One region of the Metabacillus sediminis genome, then DNA from elsewhere that is predicted to be linked to it. Evidence: riboswitches for the same ligand, from Rfam matches in the RefSeq annotation. Region 1 holds a riboswitch; each other region holds the start of a gene.
What was found. Region 1 has a riboswitch for thiamine pyrophosphate ahead of WCV65_RS16755 (thiamine phosphate synthase). Riboswitches for the same ligand answer to the same signal wherever they lie in the genome.
Positions count from the first base shown of each region.

Region 2: linked by a shared signal. The riboswitch ahead of tenA (thiaminase II) and the one ahead of WCV65_RS16755 (thiamine phosphate synthase) in region 1 are both predicted to bind thiamine pyrophosphate.
Region 3: linked by a shared signal. The riboswitch ahead of thiM (hydroxyethylthiazole kinase) and the one ahead of WCV65_RS16755 (thiamine phosphate synthase) in region 1 are both predicted to bind thiamine pyrophosphate.

Region 1 is NZ_CP147407.1:3,209,694-3,217,571, forward strand. Features, by position in the region: gene amyS (alpha-amylase) at 1-403, opposite strand, end outside; gene WCV65_RS16725 (ABC transporter permease/substrate-binding protein) at 571-2,091, opposite strand; gene WCV65_RS16730 (ABC transporter ATP-binding protein) at 2,088-3,053, opposite strand; gene WCV65_RS16735 (ThiF family adenylyltransferase) at 3,195-4,214, opposite strand; gene WCV65_RS16740 (thiazole synthase) at 4,207-4,977, opposite strand; gene thiS (sulfur carrier protein ThiS) at 4,979-5,182, opposite strand; gene thiO (glycine oxidase ThiO) at 5,187-6,272, opposite strand; gene WCV65_RS16755 (thiamine phosphate synthase) at 6,266-6,880, opposite strand; TPP riboswitch at 6,946-7,048, opposite strand; TPP riboswitch at 7,100-7,208, opposite strand; gene WCV65_RS16760 (CHY zinc finger protein) at 7,253-7,591, opposite strand; gene WCV65_RS16765 (hypothetical protein) at 7,638-7,878, opposite strand, start outside.
Region 2 is NZ_CP147407.1:1,020,569-1,028,446, forward strand. Features, by position in the region: gene WCV65_RS05525 (nucleoside hydrolase) at 1-96, shown strand, start outside; gene WCV65_RS05530 (CrcB family protein) at 136-519, shown strand; gene WCV65_RS05535 (CrcB family protein) at 516-866, shown strand; gene WCV65_RS05540 (NUDIX hydrolase) at 1,335-1,748, opposite strand; gene WCV65_RS05545 (MBL fold metallo-hydrolase) at 1,916-2,674, opposite strand; gene WCV65_RS05550 (Lrp/AsnC family transcriptional regulator) at 2,793-3,215, shown strand; gene chrA (chromate efflux transporter) at 3,304-4,491, shown strand; gene WCV65_RS05560 (DUF3231 family protein) at 4,754-5,728, shown strand; TPP riboswitch at 5,779-5,887, shown strand; gene tenA (thiaminase II) at 5,954-6,640, shown strand.
Region 3 is NZ_CP147407.1:1,393,416-1,401,293, forward strand. Features, by position in the region: gene WCV65_RS07385 (DUF2500 domain-containing protein) at 55-411, opposite strand; gene rsgA (ribosome small subunit-dependent GTPase A) at 680-1,717, shown strand; gene WCV65_RS07395 (DUF4282 domain-containing protein) at 2,989-3,273, shown strand; TPP riboswitch at 3,314-3,424, shown strand; gene thiM (hydroxyethylthiazole kinase) at 3,523-4,335, shown strand; gene thiD (bifunctional hydroxymethylpyrimidine kinase/phosphomethylpyrimidine kinase) at 4,337-5,143, shown strand; gene thiE (thiamine phosphate synthase) at 5,140-5,787, shown strand; gene WCV65_RS07415 (serine/threonine protein kinase) at 5,806-6,480, opposite strand; gene WCV65_RS07420 (YnfA family protein) at 6,680-7,003, shown strand; gene WCV65_RS07425 (hypothetical protein) at 7,090-7,368, shown strand; gene WCV65_RS07430 (thermonuclease family protein) at 7,524-7,878, shown strand, end outside.

The DNA of each region.
Region 1 (7,878 bases):
TATGATTCATTACGACATCGCCATATACGTTAATGCCTTTGCTGTGAAGAGAGGTGATGGCAGAAACAAGTTCAGCTTTTGTTCCATATTTCGTTCGAACCGTCCCTTTTTGATTAAATTCTCCCAGGTCATAAAGGTCGTATGCACCGTAGCCAACATCCGCCTGGCTGGCCCCTTTATAAGCTGGAGGAATCCAAAGGGCAGTGATCCCTATACTTGATAAATAAGCCGTATCATTCTTCATTTTGTTCCAATGCTGGCCATCATTTGGCAAATACCATTCAAAATACTGCATCATCGTTCCATTGTCTGCCGCCATGGATCGCTGTGCCGGGATCAGCAGTGCAAACGTTAGCACAAAAATCAAAACAAAACCTGTTATTCTTCTCACTCTCTTCGCCATTAAACCGCTTCCTCTCCTTTAGTAAAATAAAGCGCTTACATATGTGAATATACAACGATTACTAGTCTCCGTTCATGAGTACAATGGTTTATTCTTATTATTCTGAACATAAGTCTTTACTCCTTATAAATAAAAAAAGCCGTGCGATTGTGCACGGCTAAGCAAAGTTACTTTTTCAGAAGTTTCGTTTTCACTAGATAATCCTTTGCTACTTTTTCAGCTGCTTCTCCTTTAACGTTTACGAGATAATTCATGTTTCTCATCTCATCATCTGTAATTTGACCAGCCAGCTTATTGAGCGGCTCCTCCAGCTCTGGATATTTTTCCAGCGTTTCCTGCTTTAAGAGAGGGGCTCCCTGATAAGGAGGGAATAAACCCTTATCATCTTCCAGCGTAACGAGTTTGTATTGCGCCAGTTCGCTGTCGGTTGAGTACGCATCAATTAAGTTCACTTCACCGGATTGAATTGCACTGTAGCGAAGCTTCGGCTCCATCGTCTTTAATGCCGGAAATTTAATTCCATAGAGCTCTTGAATTCCCTTATACCCATCCTGCCTGTCTGAGAATTCAAGGGTGAATCCTACTCTCATGTTTTGCTGAACTTGCTTTAGATCAGAAATGGTTTTTAAATCAAACTGCTCGGCTGTATCTTTTGGAACAGCAAGCGTATAGGTGTTGTTAAATTGCATCGGCTCTAAATAGGCCATGCTGTATTGATCCTTCATGCCTTTTTTTGCTTGCTCATAGACGGCTTGTTCGTCCCCGCCTTTAGGTTCCTCTTTCAGGAATGTAGAAAGTGCAGTGCCGGTGAACTCAGGATAGATATCCACTTCACCGGACTCAAGAGCATTAAAAAGGAAGGAGGTTTTGCCGAGGCTCGGCTGCAGCTCTACTTCTAAATCCGTGTCCTGCTCAATGAGCAGTTTGTACATATTAATAAGGATTTCAGGCTCAGAGCCCAATTTTCCTGCAATGACGATATCCTTTTTGCCTGATCCCCAGGCGAGCGGCACCGCGATAATGAGAGCGATGACCAGCGCTGCAATTCCAGCTTTTTTTGCTGAACCTCTTGTAGAAACTTTTTCTGCCAGTCTTAGCAATACATCAAAAAAGATGGCAAGCAGGGCGGCAGGAATCGCTCCGAGGATAATCAGCATGTTATCATTCCGGTCTATTCCAAGAAGAATCAGCTTTCCGAGCCCTCCTGCTCCAATTAATGCAGCAAGAGTGGTCGTTCCGACAATCAATACCATAGCTGTTCGGATTCCGGCCATAATAACGGGCAATGCCAGCGGAAGTTCTACTTTGAATAAGCGTTTTCTGTTATTCATTCCCATTGCTCTTGCTGCTTCAACAAGAGAGGGATCGACTTCTTTTATCCCGGTATACGTATTCCGCAGAATCGGGAGAAGTGCATAAATAACGAGCGCAATAACAGCCGGCACAACCCCTATCCCTACAAGGGGAATAAGCAGTCCCAGCAAAGCAAGTGAAGGAATGGTTTGCAAGACAGCTGTAACTCCGATTACTCCTTCAGCAAGCCTTGCTTTTCTCGTCAATAGAATGCCGAGCGGAATCGTAATAATCACAGCAATGATGAGTGCAATAAACGATATTTGAATGTGCTCGAGCAGGGCTGTCCACAGCTGGTCCTGCCGCTCCTGGAAGGTGGTAATGAATGAGTTCATCTGACTTCCTCCATTCCGAGCTGTCCAGCCAGGTATTCCATCATACCTTCTGAAGTTATAACGCCCATAATGGCCCCATTTTTTTCAACGGCGAGAGCAGGTTTTCCTTTTAAGCGTTCAATTGCTTCTTGAACAGACGCATCGTGGTTAATCGGCAGATCAGGAAACTCCGCAGGCACCGGCTGAAATGCATATGAAAGCTCACCGATTTTCGCCTGACGGACTCTGCGCTCAGGTACGGCTCTTGAACCGATAAATTCTTTTACAAAATCGTTTGCCGGATTTTGAATAAGTCCATTTGGTGTATCGACCTGAATCAGCTCACCATCTTTCATGATAGCGACGCGGTCCCCAAGTGCCAAAGCCTCTTGCATATCATGGGTTACAAAAACAATCGTTTTTTTGATTCTTTTTTGAAGATCTGCTATATCGTTTTGAAGCTTTTCTCTGCTGATTGGATCCAGTGCGCTGAAGGGTTCATCCATCAGAATAATATCAGGATCTGCCGCAAGGGCGCGGACGACACCGATCCTCTGCTGCTGTCCTCCCGATAGCTCGCTTGGTTTCCGGCTTCTGTATGTGTCAGGATCAAGCCCGACCATTTCAAGAAGCTCATCGACCCGATTTCTGATTCGATCTGATTTCCACTTTTTCAATTCAGGGACAACTGCTATATTCTCTTCAATCGTCATATGAGGAAACAAGGCAATTTGCTGCAGCACATAGCCAATATTCCATCTTAGCTCATGAATTTCATAATCCTGAACGTTTTTTCCTTGAATGAAAACATTCCCGTCTGAAGCATCGATCAAGCGGTTGATCATTTTCATCGTGGTTGTCTTCCCGCATCCGCTTGGACCGATAAAAACAAAGAATTCTCCCTTTTTTATTTCCAAATCCATTGTATGTACTGCCTTTGTCCCATCTGGATAAACCTTTGTAGCTCTTTCAAATCGGATCATTTTCTCACCTATTTCTATGAATGATTTCACAAACATCTTATTTGTTACCCGTTTTCCTGTATCATTAAGCGTTAATTTAAGGAATTAAACACATTGATGGTAACAGCAAATAAGGAGCCAGTAAAAGGCCGGCTCCTTATTTTAACCAAAGTAGCGGTTATATAATGATCTTGCTTCATCGGTCTTTTTTGTACCATGAATCAGTACTCTGCCGTCCTTAAACGCAACCAGACGAAATGACCCTTTTGTAAAGGAAAGCAGGAATGGATTGAAGGATAGGTTTTCTACTTTTCCTGCAAGCCTCTCCGCAATATGATCAAAGCGGATTTTCACATCTTCTGGGGGCCTGATCTGAACGGTATTCCTTCCGCAAAGAACGGCCGTCCTCGCGGTGTTTTCATCCTTCAAATATGGATAATCAGGATCAGAACCGCACGTTTTACAGTTCATTTTCTTCATGTTTTTCACTTTTAATGCTGAATAACTGTTATTCCATACGTCAAATGAATAAAGTTCTGTTCTGACTGCGTGGATGTTTCCTGATAGAATTTTTAATGCCTGAGCGGTTTGATGAGAAACGGTCATACTGACAGCAGGAGCTATAATCCCTGCCGTATCACATGTTTCGCCTCCCATTGGCATACTGCCCATCAGACACGCTAAGCAAGGTCCGGTTCCCGGAATAAAGGTGCAGGATAGACCGTAGCTTCCTACACACGCCCCGTAAATCCACGGAATGCCGTAACGGTGGGACAGATCATTAATCATCCATCGTGTTTCAAAATTATCGGTGCCATCCATGATCAAATCAACACCGGTTACAATTCTTGCAGTGGAAGCAGGGCTGGCATGCATGACACAGGCTTCTATGTCAGTCATATGATTGATTTGCTGCAGTCTTCTTTTAGCAGCTTCCGCTTTTGGGAGCTGTTCTGCCACATCCTGCTCTGTAAACAACTGCTGCCGCTGCAGATTGCTCTCATCTACATAATCCCGGTCCACAAGAATCAGTTTGCCTATTCCTGCCCGGACAAGAGTTTCAGCTATTCCGCTTCCCAGTGCACCGCATCCGATTAAAAGAACGGTTTTTGAGGAGATTTCAGCCTGTCCTTTTTCTCCATTCGGTAAAAAAAGTGTCTGCCTTGAATACCGGTCACTCAATGACGCTCATTCCTTCACTTGGACTGCTTGCAGATGCGTACCGTTTCTTCGGAATTCTGCCTGCTTCCCGGCCAAGATGGCCTGCACGAATGGCAAGCTTCATGGCAGCGGCCATTTTAACAGGATCTTTTGCAGCTGACACCGCTGTATTAAGGAGGACTCCATCCGCTCCCATTTCCATGGCAAGGGCCGCATCTGCCGGACTCCCAATTCCAGCATCCACAATAACCGGAACAGAAGCCTGTTCGATAATGAGACTTAAATTGAGCGGATTGACAATGCCCATTCCTGATCCAATCGGTGACGCTCCCGGCATGACTGCATGAACGCCCATTTCTTGAAGGCGTTTTGCCAATATGACATCATCCGATATGTAAGGAAGGACGATAAATCCTTCCTCTAAAAGGATTTCGCATGCTTTAAGCGTTTCAAAAGGATCCGGGAGAAGCGTCTGAAAATCACCGATGACTTCTACTTTAATCATCGTACAAAGGCCGGAAGCTTTCGCGAGCTTCGCAATCCGCACCGCTTCTTCCGCGTTTTTAGCGCCAGCTGTGTTGGGAAGAAGAGAATAACGGTTCAAATCCAGCTTTTCCAGCAGGTTTGGCTGAGAGCTTTCAAATATATCCATTCTTCTAACCGCAAATGTTAATATTTCTGTTTCTGATTCTTCAATCGCCTTTTTTTGAACATCAAAATCGGGATATTTTCCCGTTCCAAGCAGCAGTCTTGATTGAAATGAAAGGGGTCCTATTTTCAGCATGTTATCCGCCTCCTACAAATGTAACGATTTCAAAATGATCTTCGTGTGCAACAGCTTCATCCTGATGATCTTCCCGCTCCAGGATTTGTGCATTTTTTTCAATTACGATTGGCTTGCCATCAATATTCAAATGCTTAGCCAGTTCGGCAACTGAATGGATTGAATCTGGAATTTCCGTCCAGCTCCCATTAATTTTCACCTTCATTGCATTACCTCCCGATGGATGCTGATTCTTTTACAACTAACTCCGCCATAGCCTTTCCTGAAGCAGGGCTCAAGAGAATTCCGTTGCGAAAGTGGCCGGTGCAAGCGTAAAGACCTTTTCGTTCACTGTGTTCTTCCATGTAAGGGGCTCCTTTGGCACTTTGAGGCCGGAGCCCGCTCCATGCATTTTCAAAGTCCGCCTGGGCAATTGCCGGCAGAATCCGCTTTGCAGTTTCCATCAAATGCATCATCCCGGAAAGCGAAACATCTTTAGAAAAATCCCTCTCCTTCACGGTAGCGCCCACCAAGTACCTGCCGCCTCTTTTAGGTACGATATAAAAACCATTTTTATATAAAGGCTTACTGATCAGTTTTTCTTTACTCAGCACACTGATCATTTCTCCTTTAACAGGATACGTTTCACTTAAAGGACTAAAAGTCTTTAAAAACGGAGTGCTCCATGCTCCCGCTGCAATAATCACCTTGCCGCACATGATCATCTCACCATTCGCTCTCACTCCTGCAGCTTTTCCGTTATCCATCAATACTTCATCAACAGCGGTATGCTCAAATAGCTTTGCTCCATTAAGCAGTGCAGCGTGCTCATACGCCTTCGCTAATGCTGGTGCGATGACGTGCCCATCCTTAGGATAATAGGCTCCTCCTAGAACGGAATTTGATAGCAGCGGCTCTTTTTCTTTCAGCTCATCCTTTGTCATAAGCTGCACAGGCTCTCCTGTCCCCATCTGCCATGCGGCTGTTTTTTCAAGCTGAGCAAGTTCTTCGTCTGTTTCAGCTACTTTATAAATTCCTTTTTCCTCATAGCCAATGTCAATTCCTGTGACAGCTCTTAATTCTTCTGCAAGCTTGGGGAACATCTCTCTGCTTTCTCTAGCCAGGTCAAACAGCGGATTATATTCATCCCATTCAGCCTGTACACCAAGCAGACCCGCTGCAGCACTTGAGCTTTGCTGACCGGCTTTTCCTTTTTCATAAATAGCTGTCTTGTATCCTTTTTTGGAAAGCTCGTACGCTATAGAGCAGCCAATTACACCGCCCCCAATAATACATACGTCTACTTCCTTCATAATCGCACCTCCTTGCATGCCGTAATGGCATTCCTATACTCTTCTGCTGCTCTGACCGGGCTTCTGCTCTCCCAAATTCCGGACATGACTGCGAATCCAGCAATCTTTCCTTCCGACAAAGCTTGAATATGCATAGGTTCAATTCCTCCAATTGCGAGGACATCAACGGAAAGCCGGCATGCCAGTTTCTTTGCTGATTCAATTCCCTTCGGCTGCACGCCTTTTTTGCTTTCCGTTTCAAAAAGATGTCCAAAAAGAACGGAATCAGCACCTGACTCTTCGGCACTTAAAGCTTCTTTAAGCGAATGAACCGATTGTCCGGCGTGAATGTCCGGAACTGCTGATTTGACCACAGAAGGCGAAAGACTCCTATATCCGAGCTGCACCCTCCTTACCCCTGCCGCCGCAGCAATATCCGTCCTGTCATTCAGAATCAATTTCTCCTCGGGAATGCCTGACGCTATGAGGAATCGGACACCTTCATAAATCTCCATAGCTGTTTTTTCTTTCTCCCTTATGTGGAGATAATCAATCTTTGAACCTGCAAGTTTCATAAATTCGGTGATTTCTTCGAATCCAAGCTTTCCATTTGTAACGACATGAAATTCCATCTGCTGTTTCCTCCAATTTAAGAGCAGCAAAAAACCGCCCTCTGTAAGAGAAGCGGCTGCAAAAAAGCAATTGCATACCACTTCCCTTCGCCGGCATTATCCGGATCAGGTAGTAAGGGTTAAAGCGAATCGCTTCTCTCAGCCGCATCGGCACCCCCAGTGAAGGTTTTTTCCATCAAAAAAGCCCATTTCGCGTAGGGAAATGGGCTGAACATACATATATGAACAGTGCCGCTTCCCTACGCTAGTACGAACTAGATCAGGTTAAAGGGTCAAAAACTCATGTGTTTTCCTCTCAGCCGGACTACCGGCTCCCCTAGCAAACTTAAATATTGGTAATATTCTATTATTATACCACTGCAGGAAAAATAATCAAAGAACCTGAAAATACAAGCCGGCATGAGCGCTGCACCCCGGATTAAAGCTTCCTTTGCATTCCGGACAAACAGAACCGCATTCCAAATAGTCATGAATCGTCAGTTCATTTCCGCACTTTCCGCATAAGACGGCTTTCTCATCAAACATTTCGGCTGGCCAAACCTGGGCTCGATGATCTGCATGTTCCGCGTGGCAAATATGACATGGATAATACTCTTTGCAGCACCAGAATTTGATCGCAATGATATCAAGCTGGCTATGGTAATGGGTGCAGCGGGTTTCATCGTCTACAAGAGATCCTTTGACCATTTTCATCACCTCTGCATTTATCATACAGTAAAAGCCCCAATCCTGGAAATCAGGATTGGGGCTTTTCATCCTACTGCTGTTTATTATCATTATAGTATTGGACGCTGTACTGGGCTCCTTCAGAGACCATTTTGTTATCTTCGACATCCTGAGGATCGGGATTGCCGCCTTTATCGATTGGAAAGTTATCCTCTTCTTTGTTTTTGCTTTTTGAGAACATGGAAACAACTTTGTCCTGAGCCTGTTTAACACCGTCTGTCACTTTCTCTCGTCTGGATCTGTCTTTTAAATAGACGGTAGCAGCAACACCT
Region 2 (7,878 bases), 1.9 Mb from region 1:
AATTCAAGCAAAAACGATGGCAGCCGGAGACATATAGGTTTGCAGTTTGATTACCGGCACTTCATTTCAGATTTTATTAAAACAATGACGGTATGATGGGCTATAATAAACGAAATACAAATTGCTGGAGGAATCATGAACTATTTTGCCATCGGACTTGCAGGCGCTGCAGGCGCGCTTCTTAGATACGCTACAGGTCTTGCGGGAAGTGCAGCAGGTTTTCCCGCGGGAACGTTCATTGCCAATATGACCGGATGCTTTCTATTAAGCTTTTTAACCGCGGCTGTGTTTAAAATGGACAACTTCCCTAAAAAGATGGCTGCACCTATTGGAACAGGTTTGATTGGTTCTTATACTACTTTTTCCACTTTCAGCGTTGAGGCTGTAAAGCTATTGGACAAGGGGGATGTGCAAATGGCATTGCTCTATATCGGAGGGAGTGCAATCTTAGGTCTCCTTTTTTCCATCACGGGTATGATTGCAGGCAGTGCCTTCTTAGAAAGGGTGGTGCGGGAATGATCGATTTTTTATCCATAGCTGGAGGCGGATTCCTTGGAGCGATTTCACGTTACGCTGTGAGCCGGAAATGGAATAGGACCTTACTTCCTTATGGCACCCTGATCGTTAATTTATCAGGTGCCTTTATTCTCGGCCTGATAGCAGGAAGCGGGCTTACCGGACATTATTTTCTCTTTGCTGCAACAGGATTTCTTGGAGCGTTTACTACGTTATCAACCTTAAATCTTGAATTGGCAAAGCAAGTGATGGAGAGAAAGTATAAAGTGTTTTTAATTTATGCTGGCATGACATACATAGGCGGTCTGCTGCTTGCATTTGCTGGATTTTGGATTGGAAATAGTATGTAGAGGACAGTGGAGGCTGTCTTTTTTTTTGCTCCAAGTAAAAATATGAGTCAGTCCACCAGCTGAAATTATGGTGATATTCAAATGGATATTAGAATGAGGGGATTCCGATAGGAAGAGATGAAGGTCTACAGCCTCCCATCACCTTCACACTTGGAATTAAACTGGCTGCACTTGTCATGGTCGTTCCAGAGTGGCTTACGTTATGGATTGCTATTTTTGCAGATATGGGCGCGGCACTTCTGGTTACACTGAATGGATTAAGGCTGCTTAAGGTAAAGGACCGCTAATTACAGAATGATGGAACCGGATCAGTATTCCGGTGCTATTTGTATAGGAATCCTGCTGCGAAACGGCGGTGGAAGTGATTGTTTAGGTTAATTGCTGACAAATTGAAGATAATTGCTGACTTGCAAAAATAATGGCTGAATAGTCAAAAGAAGAGGGCCCGCAAGCATGGCCCAACTCCTCTTACTGTTCCAATACATAAGGAATGGATGATTTCAGCAGCCCTTTTATTCCTCTAGGATGATAAGGCATCAAGCGGTCGGCTGTTTCCCAGTCCATCCAGGCGGTTTCATCAATGGTGTCAGTATCTTGAATTGCGATTTGCCCGCTCCTGATTTCTGCTTTAAACGTAAAGAAGAGAGCGTGAACTTCCATATTTTCGAGGGTAGACTCGTTCACGGAGAGCAGGTCGCCTATTTGAACAGTAAGCCCTGTTTCCTCAAAGGCTTCCCGCTGCGCTGCAAGAGTGAGTGTTTCTCCTTTTTCCACCGCGCCGCCAGGCATTGACCAATCATCCCGTTTGCTGTTTTTCACCATTAATATCTTCTCTTTTTCCTCATCACAGATTAAAGAATAGACTACATCTACCCGTTCCATATGAAATCCTCCTCATTATCAAACGCATCAGGCTGTACATTCCCCGTTTCTTCCTAATCTGCTGATGCCAGGAATACCCTTCGAATAGCGTTTCATTTCACTTCGTTTTGAACGGGAGGAATTCCTGCTTTCATGCAAAAAAGTGCGGGGATGCCCCGCACTTCGGATTAAAACTTTAATGTTTCTCCATCTTCCGGAATCAAAGCCTTATCAGACCATTCTTTAGCAGAAAGAAACTCCTTCAAATCCGCTCTTGTTAGCAGGCAGTGATTCAATGTTTCCATGTGGGAGACAACAATAATGGATTCCGGAGCAGCATGATGGATCTGCTCAATATCGTCTTTATCCATCGTAATCGTACCGCCCTCAAGGAACTGTGCTGCCCCTCCATTTACTGCAATCACTTTAGGATGATGCTTTTGAATGGCTTCCTTCACGTCTTCGCACCAGACAGTATCTCCCGCGATATACAATGATTTTTCATCTGGATGGCTGAAAACGACTCCTGAAACCTGGCCCGTCATCTTGGTGATTTCACCTCTGCCATGCTGGCCGCTCGTTTTTGTAATCGTGATGTCTCCAATGGTAATGGACTGCCCAAGAGATTGCGCATGAACAAAACCATCTTGGCGAATGGATGCGGCATCATTTTCGTTTTGAGCGTAAATGCTGATTTCCTTCGGTAAGGCTTTTTTAGCTGCGTCATCATAATGATCTGGATGCAGATGAGTAACAATCACTGCATCTGCTTCAATGATTTCTTCAATTGATACGGGCAGGCCGACCATTGGATTGCGTTTATCCTGGTTGGGGGTGTTGGGAAACGGAGGCATGGCTCCTTTATCAGCTAGAAAAGGGTCGATTAGAAAGGTTTTCCCTGCATATTTTACAACTAATGTAGCATTGCGGATTAGACGAATCTCCATTTCAAGTTCCTCCTTTTGTATGATTCTCCTATAGGATAATATAAGAAGGGATATGACATACATAGATAAAATCAAGAGTTTGCACCGATATACTTGAATTGTGAAAGAGGTGGGAGAATTGCTTGATCAAACCGATCAAAGGATTGTATACGAGCTTACGAAGAATGGGCGTATTACCATGAAAGAATTAGGAGAAAAAGTTCATTTAACGGGGCAAGCTGTTTCTTCAAGGGTAATTAAGCTTGAAGAGGAGGGGGTCATTGAAGGCTACACAATCAACCTTAATGAAAAGAAAGCAGGATACTCCATTCACGCTTTCCTAAACATATATACAAACAGCTTCAATCACCAGCCTTATTTAAATTACCTTTCTAGTCAGAAGGAGTATGTGCTGAAAAATTTTAAGATCAGCGGAGATGGCTGTTATTTGCTTGAGTGCCGGTTTAAGGGAAATGATGAACTGGATGCCTTCTTAACGGGGTTAACCAGGCACGTAAATTACAAGCTGTCCATCGTCATAAATGCGACACAAATTGTGTAAATTTTGCGTTACATTTAATAGGCAATTATCCTCTCCTCAAATGTCCATGCTACTATAAAGGTGGATTATTATAACGGAGGACTTTCAGATGAAATCGCGTCTTAAAATTTGGCTTGAAATTTTACTTGTATCCTCTAAGCTCGGATTGACGTCCTTTGGCGGTCCGGTTGCCCATTTAGGGTATTTTCGGGAGGAGTATGTCAAAAAGAAAAAATGGCTGGATGACCAGTCTTATGCGGATATTGTAGCTCTGTGCCAGTTTCTTCCGGGGCCGGCGAGCAGTCAGGTCGGACTTTCCATCGGGCTGCTCCGGGGTGGCCTTGTAGGCAGTTTTCTGTCATGGTTCGGCTTTACCATGCCCTCGATCCTTATCCTGATTGTATTCGCTTATTTGTTTAAGGGGACGGATGTTCATGAGGCGGGCTGGCTTATGGGGCTGAAAATTACAGCGGTAGCCGTAGTGGCGCAGGCTGTAATGGGGATGGGAAAGTCACTTGCACCGGACAGGCCGCGGATCACAATTGCGGTTCTCGCTGCAGTCGGTGCCCTTTTCGTTCCATCCGCTTGGGGTCAGCTTGCAATTATTGCAGGATCTGCTGTTGCAGGTTATTTGCTTTATAAAAGAGAAGAAGTGCCTGAGGTCCCTAAGCTTATTCTTACAATCGGCAAAAAAACAGCTTCAGCTTCACTTTTATTATTTGGTTTGCTGCTTGTTCTCCTGCCCATCATCCGGCAAACATTCTCCGGGACCTATATCGCTCTATTTGACGTATTTTACCGGGTTGGTTCCCTCGTATTCGGCGGCGGTCATGTCGTCCTGCCGATGCTTGAAAAAGAGGTGGTTCCTGCAGGCTGGATGACACAGGATGTGTTTCTTGCGGGATACGGGGCTGCACAGGCAGTTCCAGGTCCTCTTTTTACATTCGCTGGTTATGTGGGCGCAATCATCTCTGGAGTTCCAGGGGCTTTGATCGCAACTGCGGCTATGTTTCTGCCTTCATTTTTGCTCGTCATCGGAGTTCTTCCTTTTTGGAGCAGCATCCGCGGAAAAAAGGGAGTGCAGGCAGCCCTCATGGGTGTAAATGCGGCGGTCGTTGGTATTCTGCTTGCCGCCCTGTATGATCCTGTTTTTACAAGTGCTATTCATTCAGCGTCTGCATTTGCACTCGCCTTGGTCTCTTTTGCCCTTCTTGTTTATTGGAAGCTGCCGCCTTGGCTTGTCGTGGGACTTACCATAATTGCCGGCACACTGATGGAGCAAATTGGAGTGCTTTAGAAAAATATTATGATATACTAACCGGCAAAGGAAGGTGATTTTACATGAATAGTAAACAGTCCATCCTGAAAAAAGTTGTGGATTATGCAAAAAAGAATCCTGAGCAGACAAAAAAAGCAATCAGCATGGTTACAAAAACCTTAAAAAACCGAAAAAAATAAATGTGCAGATGGCCTTCCCGGTCATCTTTTTTTGTCCTCATAATATCACCTCTTTTTGGAAAAATAACAGTATCTATTTATTTTGAAAAGAGGAAATCAGTATGAAACCAATGTCTTCGTCCGAATTAGCAAATTTATGGTCCACTTATCAGAAAAAGACGATGCTTCTCCGCATCATGGAACACGCATTGGATGTAACAACCCAAAAGGACATTACGTCGATCCTTCAATATGCCTATCAGGAAGAAGTGAAATTTGTAAAAGAAATCGCTCAGCTTTTTCAAAAGGAAGGCGCTGCAATTCCTGAGGGGTTTGATGAAACGGATGTGAACCGAAAGGCGGAAAGGCTGTTCGATCAGTACTTCTATATCCGCTTTCTGCGGATGCTGATGAAGCTTGGAATCGGGCTGAATGCTGTGCACCTGTCAATGGTGTATCGAAATGATATTCACGACTTCTTTTCGAGAACGTCTGCCCATTCCAACAAAGTGTTCGGTATGTGTACAAATTGCCTCCTGCAGGTAGGGAACGGCGCCATTCCACCGGTAATCGGGATGCCGGATCATCCTAAATATGTTGTAAATGAAAGGTATTTATCCGGATTTCATTTTGGCAAAAGAAGATTGAATGCTACCGAACTTTCCATCATCTATCACATTGTGGAAAACAACAACTTCGGTGCCCAGCTGATGAAAGGGTTAAGGAAAGTAGCGAAAGAACCGGAAGTGAAAATGTATTTAAAGAAAGGCGAACAGCTTGCTATTGATTTGTATCAATCCTATGGGAAGCTGATGGAACATAGTGGAATCCCTGTCTCAGCCTTGCCTGGAGCAGTCATTTCTGAAACAAAGACCGCTCCATATTCAGATAAACTGATTATGTATTTAATCAACTTGTTAAGCAGTTTGGGGTTGACAAGCAACGCACTTGGAACAACCTACAGTTTGCGCCCGGATCTTCCTCTGAAAATGGCAATTGCTGCACGTGATATTTATTCATTTGCAAAAGAAGGCGGGAAAATCATGGTAAAGCATCAGTGGATGGAAGAAATTCCGGAAGCTGTGATAAAGAGATAGTTGACGTTTTTTTACTGCATGTTATGATGAACCTGGAAAATAAAATACCGCATTGCCACTAGGGGAGCCCATAACGTGGGGCTGAGACCGGAGTATGCTCCGGGACCCTTGGAACCTGATCTGGTTTGAACCAGCGGAGGGAAGTGGGAGATTCTTAATCTTTCCCGCTCTTATCCGTTAAGAGCGGTTTTTTATTTTTACATAAGAAGCAGGGGGAATTCAAACATGACATCTTTTACAGAAAAGTTAAGAAAAGTAACCGATTCAATTTGGGAGGCAAACTTCAACCATCCTTTTGTAAGGGGAATCGGCGATGGTACGCTCCCGCTTGAAAACTTCCGTTACTATGTCATGCAGGATGCCTATTACTTATCCCATTTTGCCAAAGTTCAGGCACTCGCTGGCGGAAAGGCTGACGACCTTCATGTAACAGCGCGAATGGCCTTCCATGCGCAAGGAACCTACGAAGCGGAGCTATCGCTTCATGAGAAATTCTCAACTCTGCTCGGAATTACAGAAGAAGAAAAACGGGCCTTTGAACCATCACCAACCGCATATGCCTACACATCCCACATGTACCGTTCCGCAATCAACGGAAGCCTTGGGGAAATCATTGCCTGCATCCTGCCGTGCTATTGGATTTACTATGAAATCGGTGAGAGATTGAAAGAGTGTAAGCCTGAAGAACCGATTTATCAGGAATGGATCGCGGCTTATGGAGGAGAATGGTTTAAAGAACTTGTATTTGAACAGCTAGAGCGACTGGACCAGCTTGCCCTGGAGGCATCTGAAAAAGAACGACAGAAAATGATCCGCCATTTCACAATCAGCTGCAAATACGAACTGTCATTTTGGGAAATGGCCTATACGATGGAACAATGGCCGGATACGGAAGCAGTTGAAGTACAGTAAGAGGGGAATTGACTGCATGGGAGTGTCCGATATCGAACCATGAACGTCCGATAGAAAGAGCGGAGTGTCCGATATCCGTGCGCGAGCGACCGATATCCCCCTCGCGAGTGTCCGATAAAAAGCAGAGTGACCGATATCGAACCATGAACGTCCGATAAGAAGAGTGGAGTGTTGGATATCCGTGCGCGAGCGACCGATATCTCCTCGCGAGTGTCCGATAAAAAGCGAAGTGACCGAAATCGAGCCATGACCGTCCGATAAAAAGAGCGGAGTGTCCGATATTCGTGCGCGAGCGACCGATATCTTGTCACGAGTGTCCGATAAAAAGCGGAGTGACCGATATCGAACCATGAACGTCCGATAAGAAGAGCGGAGTGTCCGATATCCGTGCGCGAGCGACCGATATCTCCTCGCGAGTGTCCGATAAAAAGCGGAGTGACCGATATCGAACCATGAACGTCCGATAAGAAGAGTGGAGTGTCCGATATTCGTGCGCGAGCGACCGATATCTTGTCACGAGTGTCCGATAAAAAGCGGAGTGACCGATATCGAACCATGAACGTCCGATAAGAAGAGTGGAGTGTCCGATATTCGTGCGCGAGCGACCGATATCTTGTCACGAGTGTCCGATAAAAAGCGGAGTGACCGATATCGAACCATGAACGTCCGATAAGAAGAGTGGAGTGTCCGATATTCGTGCGCGAGCGACCGATATCTTGTCACGAGTGTCCGATAAAAAGCGGAGTGACCGATATCGAACCATGAACGTCCGATAAGAAGAGTGGAGTGTCCGATATTCGTGCGCGAGCGACCGATATCTTGTCACGAGTGTCCGATAAAAAGCGGAGTGACCGATATCGAACCATGAACGTCCGATAAGAAGAGTGGAGTGTCCGATATTCGTGCGCGAGCGACCGATATCTTGTCACGAGTGTCCGATAAAAAGCGGAGTGACCGATATCGAACCATGAACGTCCGATAAAAAGAGCGGAGTGTCCGATATCCGTGCGCGAGCGACCGATATCTTGTCACGAGTGTCCGATAAAAAGCGGAGTGACCGATATCGAACCATGAACGTCCGATAAGAAGAGTGGAGTGTCCGATATTCGTGCGCGAGCGACCGATATCTTGTCACGAGTGTCCGATAAAAAGCGGAGTGACCGATATCGAGCCACCAACGTCCGATAAAAAGAGCGGAGTGTCCGATATCCGTACGGGAGCGGCCGATAACCCCTCGC
Region 3 (7,878 bases), 1.8 Mb from region 1:
GAATGCGTCTCCCTGTCTAAGGTCATGTTACTTTTCGCCCTTTTCTTTCTTTGGCTACACACTCCGGCTATAGGATAAATACCTTGTACCCTGATATGTAAGTTTACCCTGATCCCCTTCAGCCTGCTGTCCATATTCTTCTCCTTTTACTTGCAGCTCCAATCTCTCCCCGCTTTCTAATTCAAAAGTCGGGTAATAGTGATTATAAGCTCTCGTATTACCGCCGCCATGTGTACTCGTTCTTTTCGCAACAATAGTTGCCAGGACTTCTGTTACTGGCTGCTGATTGTTTTTGTTCCAAGCAGCAATATTTTTAAATATCGTGAAAATAATGATTCCTAAAACCGCTGCAAATCCGCAAATGACAAGTACAGGAATAATTTGAAACATTCCATCCGGATTTTCTGGCATCTCCGCTGCTCACCTCGGAATTCAAATTGAATAGATTTTTAGAAGATGTGTTTGGCAAATACATGAAACCTTCCGTATAATGGTATTCAAGAGCTTCATGCTCAATCCCTTTAAGGAGTGATGAAATATGAGAAAATTTCCAATTGTAATCATCAGCGTCATGGAGGGATTGGATCGGTAACTTGATCATCTCTCTATGACGTTCATTCATTAATTTTGAACGAACAGAATAGGGAGGATATTAGCATTGAATTTATCTGAGTTGGGGATGACCCCATTTTTTGAAGAGGCATTTAATCCGTTTAAGACTGAAGGATTTGAAATTGGCCGAGTGGCACTTGAACATAAAAGGGTATACAGAATTCTGACTGGGCAAGGAGAATTGCTAGGTGAGGTAGCTGGAAAGATGAGGTTTGAAGCCGGGGGAAGAGAAGATTTCCCTGCCGTGGGAGACTGGGTAGTTATTCAGCCGCGCTATGAAGAAGGGAAGGCAACGATACATGCGATTCTTCCCAGGCAGAGTAAATTTTCACGAAAAGCGGCGGGTGTGGCTACAGAGGAACAAATAGTGGCTGCAAATGTTGATACGCTTTTTATCGTGATGGCCCTTAACCAGGATTACAATATCCGCAGACTGGAACGGTATTTAATCATGGCCTGGGAAAGCGGAGCCAATCCGGTGGTGGTTTTGAATAAAGCAGACTTATGCGAGGATTTGAACGAGAAGCTCGCTGAAGTTGAAGCAGCAGCTATTGGTGTGCCTATACATGTAATAAGTGCTCTGGATGCTGAATCTGCTGAAATTCTCCGCAGCTATTGCACTGGGGGACGTACGGCAGCACTTGTCGGTTCATCAGGTGTAGGCAAGTCAACCATAACGAATCAGCTGATCGGCAGTGATTATTTAAAGACTCAGGAAGCAAGAGAAGATGATGACCGGGGAAGACATACGACAACGTACCGTGAACTCATTGCTCTTAATACAGGCGGCTGTCTGATCGACACACCCGGAATGAGAGAATTGCAGCTTTGGAGTGCCGAAGATGGGTTTCAGGGAACGTTTGAGGATGTGGAAACGTTAGCTCGCAGCTGCCGCTTCACCGACTGCAGGCATCAAAATGAGCCTGGCTGTGCCATCAATGCTGCATTAGAGGAAGGATCACTGCGGGCAGATCGTTATGAAAGCTATCAAAAGCTTCAAAAGGAGCTCGCGTTTTTAGCCCGTAAAGAGGATAAAAAAGCACAATCAGATGAAAAAGCAAAATGGAAGCAAATCACAAAAAGTATGAGAAAATTTAAGAAATAAAAAAAAGGTAATGGATATCGCTCCATTACCTTTTTTTTCAGTGCTGCGGCAGGACGTCGCGCTCTTAGCAGAACTTTCTTACTGGAGCGCCCTCTGCTTTTCGTGGTGTCCAGCTCCGGGCGCTAGCCGTTCGGCCGCTTCGCTTTCTCGGGCCTGCAGGATGCGGGTCAGTTCTGCGTTGCGACAGGACGTCGCGCTCTTAGCAGAACTTCCTTATTTGAGCGCCTCTCGGTCAAGAGCTCCACCGTCTCTCACGGAGGCCCGCACGAAGCGGGTCAGTTCTGCGTTGCGGCAGGACGCCGCGCTCTTAGCAGAACTTCCTTACTAGGAGCGCCCTCCGCTTTTCGTGGTGTCCAGCTTCGGCCGCTAGCCGTTCGGCCGCTTCGCTCTCTCGGGCCCGCAGGAGGCGGGTCAGTTCTGCGTTGCGACAGGACGTCGCGCTCTTAGCAGAACTTCCTTATTTGAGCGCCTCTCGGTCGAGAGCTCCACCGTCTCTCACGGAGGCCCGCACGAAGCGGGTCAGTTCTGCGTTGCGGCAGGACGCCGCGCTCTTAGCAGAACTTCCTTACTAGGAGCGCCCTCCGCTTTTCACATTGTCTAGCTACGGCGGCTAGCCCCTCGAGGTCATAAGCCACTCATCCTGAGGAAGGAAAGTTCACCTTCCCCAGGCTGATTGTCTTATGCTTGTCGGGGCTGGGCAAGCCGCCTCCGCTTTTCGTTAGTACCCTATATGATCATCAAAGAAGAAGGCGATTACGATTACGAATACGAGAAGGATCGATGAAATATTCATATAGTGGGCGAACTTTGAGAAATAAAGTATTTTTGCTAGAAAGTATAGCAAGACCGATAGGATTGAACAAATCATGCAAAGCCTTGAGGTTAGCCTCATAAAGTTCTCCTTTACCCCTTTTTTCCATTGTTCCCCTTTTTATATATATACCCATATTCTATTCGAAAATGGTTGCGCTTTTATGAACTAATTGTAAAAGGGGAAGAAGGTTGTGGACTTTATGATTCAATAGGGATTAAGGGGCCTCTATCGAACCAGTATGTTTTTTTCTGATGCCTTATTTAAGAGAAAGGTCTTGGGTTAATCCCCTTAGAGTGAAAGATTCTGAAGGATATAGAAATATATGGATTAGAATGGAAAAATTTAAATAGGCCAGTATTTCTAAAAGTTAAATCTTTGTGCCTATGTGAAGGAATGTATAAGATACAGCTTGCATACCTATTGTTTGAAGAGAATTTCAAATGAGGGGTGACAGCGGGTGAAAGAGTTTCTTAGTTTTAATAAAATGATTACACCAGCCATAATAACCATTATTTTTTATATTGGGAGCGGAATCAGTGTACTGACCGGTTTGGTGATGATGTTCAATTCGGGTGAATCAATGACCCCCGGCCTGCAGATCCTGATGGGTTTGTTTACAATGCTTCTGGGCCCGTTTGCCATTCGGATTTATTGCGAATTGCTGATTGTGATGTTCAAAATGAACGAATCTCTTGGAAAAATAGCTTCAGACAGGAACGAGGAAGAAGAGAAGATTGGGTGACGCTTGATTTTTCGTGTGGTAAGGGATAAACTTACTTTAAAAAATACGGATCGGGAGCTTGTGGAAGCAGGCTGAGAGTACGGCTAATCTGCCGTAGACCGGGTGAACCTGTTGGATAATGCCAGCGCAGGGAGAATGTAATGACTGATCATATTTTATGATTAAAGGCATTTCGCTTCTATGCGGGATGCCTTTTTGCATGGGCGCCCACCGGTTATCTGCAGCTCTTTCCGGAGAGGATGAATTGGAATGAATGCACAAAAAGCAGGAGCATTGCTGAGTAAAGTAAGAGAGGTAAATCCCCTGGTACATAATATAACGAATATTGTAGTTGCTAATTTTACAGCCAATGGGCTATTGGCCCTTGGTGCTTCACCGGTTATGGCAGATGCCAAGCAAGAAGCAGCAGAAATGGCTGCTATGGCAGGAGTGCTCGTTTTAAACATTGGCACACTGACAGAGCGGACTGTGGAATCTATGATTCTTGCAGGCAAATCCGCTAATAAGCACGGTGTTCCTGTTGTACTGGATCCTGTTGCAGCGGGTGCAACGGAGCTCCGTACACGTTCTGCTAAGCAGATTCTTGAAGAGGTAAAGGTTGCTGTTGTTCGTGGGAATGCGGCGGAAATCGCTAATGCAGCCGGTCAGAAATGGGCAATCAAAGGAGTCGATTCCGGAGAAGCTGAAGGAGACTTAGAAGAGCTGGCAATTCATGCTGCAAAGAAACTGAACACGGTGGTGGCTGTGACGGGAGAGACAGACTATATCTCCGATGGAAAACAGGTATTGAAGGTGTCGAATGGCCACTCTATCCTGACGAAAGTTACAGGTACTGGATGTCTGGTCACATCAGTAGTTGGAGCCTTTCTGGCAGTTGAGAAAAATCCGGTATCAGCTGCAGCGGCTGCGCTTGCTGTTTATGGAACCGCGGCAGAACTGGCTGCTGAAAAAACTGCGGATCAAGGACCCGGGAGCTTTCAAGTCGAATTCTTGAACCAGCTATTTCTGGTGACTGAAGAACAAGTCACTCTTCGTGCAAGAATTGAAAAGGTGGGGTTATAGAATGATCAAAAAGGCATTAACTATTGCCGGTTCAGACAGCGGCGGCGGAGCGGGTATTCAGGCTGACCTCAAAACATTTCAGGAGCTTGGCGTGTTCGGGATGAGTGCTGTTACAGCTGTAACAGCCCAGAATACCCTTGGTGTGCATGGAGTGTTTCCTTTAACTGCCAATGCTGTATCCGCGCAGGCTTCTGCAATAGGGGAGGACCTCCCTCCGGATGCCGTTAAAACAGGCATGCTCTTTAATGCAGAAATCATCTTGGCGGCAGCGGATTCAATAAAAAATTTTGGATGGAAAAATGTTGTGATTGACCCGGTTATGATTGCCAAAGGCGGAAGCACGCTTCTTCAAAGTGAGGCGGTTAAGGCCATGATTGATTACCTCATTCCGCTCGCTGCCGTTATTACTCCTAATATTCCAGAGGCGGAAGCAATTACCGGAATAACAATTAATAATGAGGAAAATAAACGAGAAGCTTGCAGGATTATTCATAATATGGGAGCTTCCTCGTGCCTGATTAAAGGCGGGCATGAAGAGAATACGGAGGAGTCAGCCGATCTTTTATACGATGGGAAAGAGTTTACAGCACTGATAAGCAAGCGAATTGAAACAAGGCATACTCACGGGACAGGCTGTACATTTTCAGCCGCCTTGACAGCTGAACTTGCTAAGGGCAGCACGATTGCTAAAGCTGCGGAAACAGCGAAGCAATTTATTCAGGCAGCCATTGAAGAAACGCTTGTAATTGGAGAAGGCCATGGTCCTACTAATCATTGGGCTTTCCAAAAGAGGATGAGACAGATATGAACAGGAACCGGATAAAACAGCACTTGGCCCTTTATTTTATAGCAGGAACACAGGACTGTCCGAATGATATTGAAGAGGTAGTAACCGGGTCAATTGAAGGAGGAATTACGCTCTTCCAATTTCGCGAAAAAGGCAAGGGTTCCCTTCATCCAGCCGATGAAATTGAACAGCTTGCGGTCCGGCTGATGCAAATATGCAGAAACTCAAATATTCCCTTCATTGTAAATGATGATGTGGAGCTGGCATTAAAAATAGGGGCGGACGGAATTCATGTAGGACAGGATGACGCCAAAGCCAGTGAGATCATTACACGCTTAAATGGTATGATTCTCGGGGTATCCGTGCATAGCGCAGAAGAGGCAAAGCGTGCTTTAGCCGATGGGGCAGATTACATTGGGGTGGGTCCTGTCTTTCCGACTTCATCCAAAGAGGATGCGAAGGAAGCGAAAGGCACCGCTGTAATCGAGGAGATCAAGCAAGCAGGCATTGATATTCCAATGGTAGGGATTGGCGGAATAACGGCTGAGAATGCGAAGAACGTTGTAAAGGCGGGAGCAGATGGAGTATCGGCCATTTCAAGCATCAGCAGATCGGAAAATCCCGCCGCAGCTGCCAGAGCTCTGAAGAAAGAGATAACCCGGTAGAGAAAGAAAACAAAACGCCTAGCTTTTCTTAGCGAGGCGTTTTGTTTCTTTGCTCTTTTTCTTTCTTTTGTAATATCCGTTAATCTTCAGGTATTTCTGATAGCCTTTGCGAATCCGTTCGAGCATCCAGCGCGGAATCTTCCATTTTCTGAATCTTGAAAGGGGAAGGTATATCCGGTAGTAGGCCTTTTTGAAATCCTTCCACCTTGGACAATCAAACACTTCTAAAAAATCAGAGACGTCCACAATATAGCCGCGGCCATCCTTCATCATGACATTTTTTCCGTGTATATCCGTGGGGTTTAATCCCTTTTCCCTGGCATATGCAATGGCGTCGTCTACATCTTTTATGACTTTTTCAGGGATGTAAACACCTTTTCTAAGAGCATCGTAAAGAGTGATGCCCTCCAGTTTTTTTAATATGAGATAACGGTCACTATAGCTGAACATGACCGAGTATGCTGGGTGATCGCCAAGTATTTGGTATACTTGTCTTTCTTTATCGGCGCCTTCGCGGTTTTCTGCATAAAGCTTAACAATTTTTCCTGGGAGTCCTTCGTTTACGAAAACGGCCGCATAGTTTCCGCGGCCAAGCAATTTCCAGCCTTGCGGTATATTTTTTACATGAACCGGTTCAAGAGGGTCTACACTTTTTACGGAAACTTTCGCAGTTAATTCAGCATCAATATTCATCCTATTTATCACCTCAGGGAACAAACAAATCCCGACTTAGCTTTCATTAATATAAAGTATGGTTAAACCTATCATACTCTTTTCTGCAGGTCTAGTCATCCACTTGAAAATAGGAAGTTTTAGGAGAAGGCTAAGCTTGTAAGATTCGTTCACTTGATTTAATATTTGCTATGAATAAAGCACAGAAAGTATGTGGACTATGATCAAATCTATCATTTTATTTGTATTAGCGGGTTTAGCGGAAATTGGTGGAGGCTATTTAATTTGGCTATGGATAAAGAACGGTCTTCCAATATGGTACGGAATCATTGGCGGGGCAGTGCTGGTTGTGTATGGCATATTGCCGGCCCTGCAGGATTTTCCTGATTTCGGCAGAGTGTATGCAGCGTACGGAGGATTATTTATCGTTCTCGCTTTACTATGGGGTTGGGGAGTAGATGGAAAAGCACCTGATTTCTATGACACATTAGGAGCCGTTATCTGTCTGATCGGTGCAGGAATTATCCTATGGGCACCCCGCTGAATCATAGAATAATAGAAGCAGCAGGGATATTCGTCGCCTCCAACTGATAGAGTCTGAATACTCTATTAGGGAAAGGAGGGGATATTATGAGTTCTCGAAATAGATGCAATTCTGGCAGTAAGCCAAGACTCTATTTGGATGAATTGGCGGGTTCATCCTGTCATCGCAGCAGAAAAGGAACGTCCGATCACGGCCGCAAGTCGTGCGGAAACGGACAGACAGAAGGAATGTCAGACCGCCGCAGGAACTGCGGATGCAGCCAGGTAAGCTCTGGAAGCTGCTCCCGTTATTGCGCGAATGTATGCCGGACACTCTTCCCTCTCAACTATACTCAATGCTTTAATGACTGTACTTCCTGCCAGTAAGAGTTTTTCAGAACATGCTAAAAGTTAACCAAAATGATGGCGCAGAATGGTCTTCTGCGTTTTTTTTTGGTGGAAAACTGACTTAACAATGTACATATTGTTCATTTGGCACCTATAATCTTATATAACTGCAAAGTAAAGGAGTCTTCATAGAGTTGAAAAAACAGATGATAGCGATTATTTTACTTACTCATTTAAGCTTGGCAGGATGTTCGGCGATGACGCAGCCATCCGATCAACCCGTTCAAACCCATTCTTCATCCAATAAAGAAACGAAACAGGAAAAACAAGGAGATGAAAAAAGCGCTGTATTAGAGGAAGAAAAGGGAAATACGGTTCCAGCAACCGTACTTTCTGTTACAGATGGAGATACACTGAAAGCAGAACTTAAAAATGGGGCAACGGAAAAAGTCCGTCTTATATTAATTGATACGCCCGAAAGCAGAGGGAAATACGAAGGAAACCCTCAGCCATTTGCCAAAGAGGCCTCAGCCTATACAAAGGAGCAAT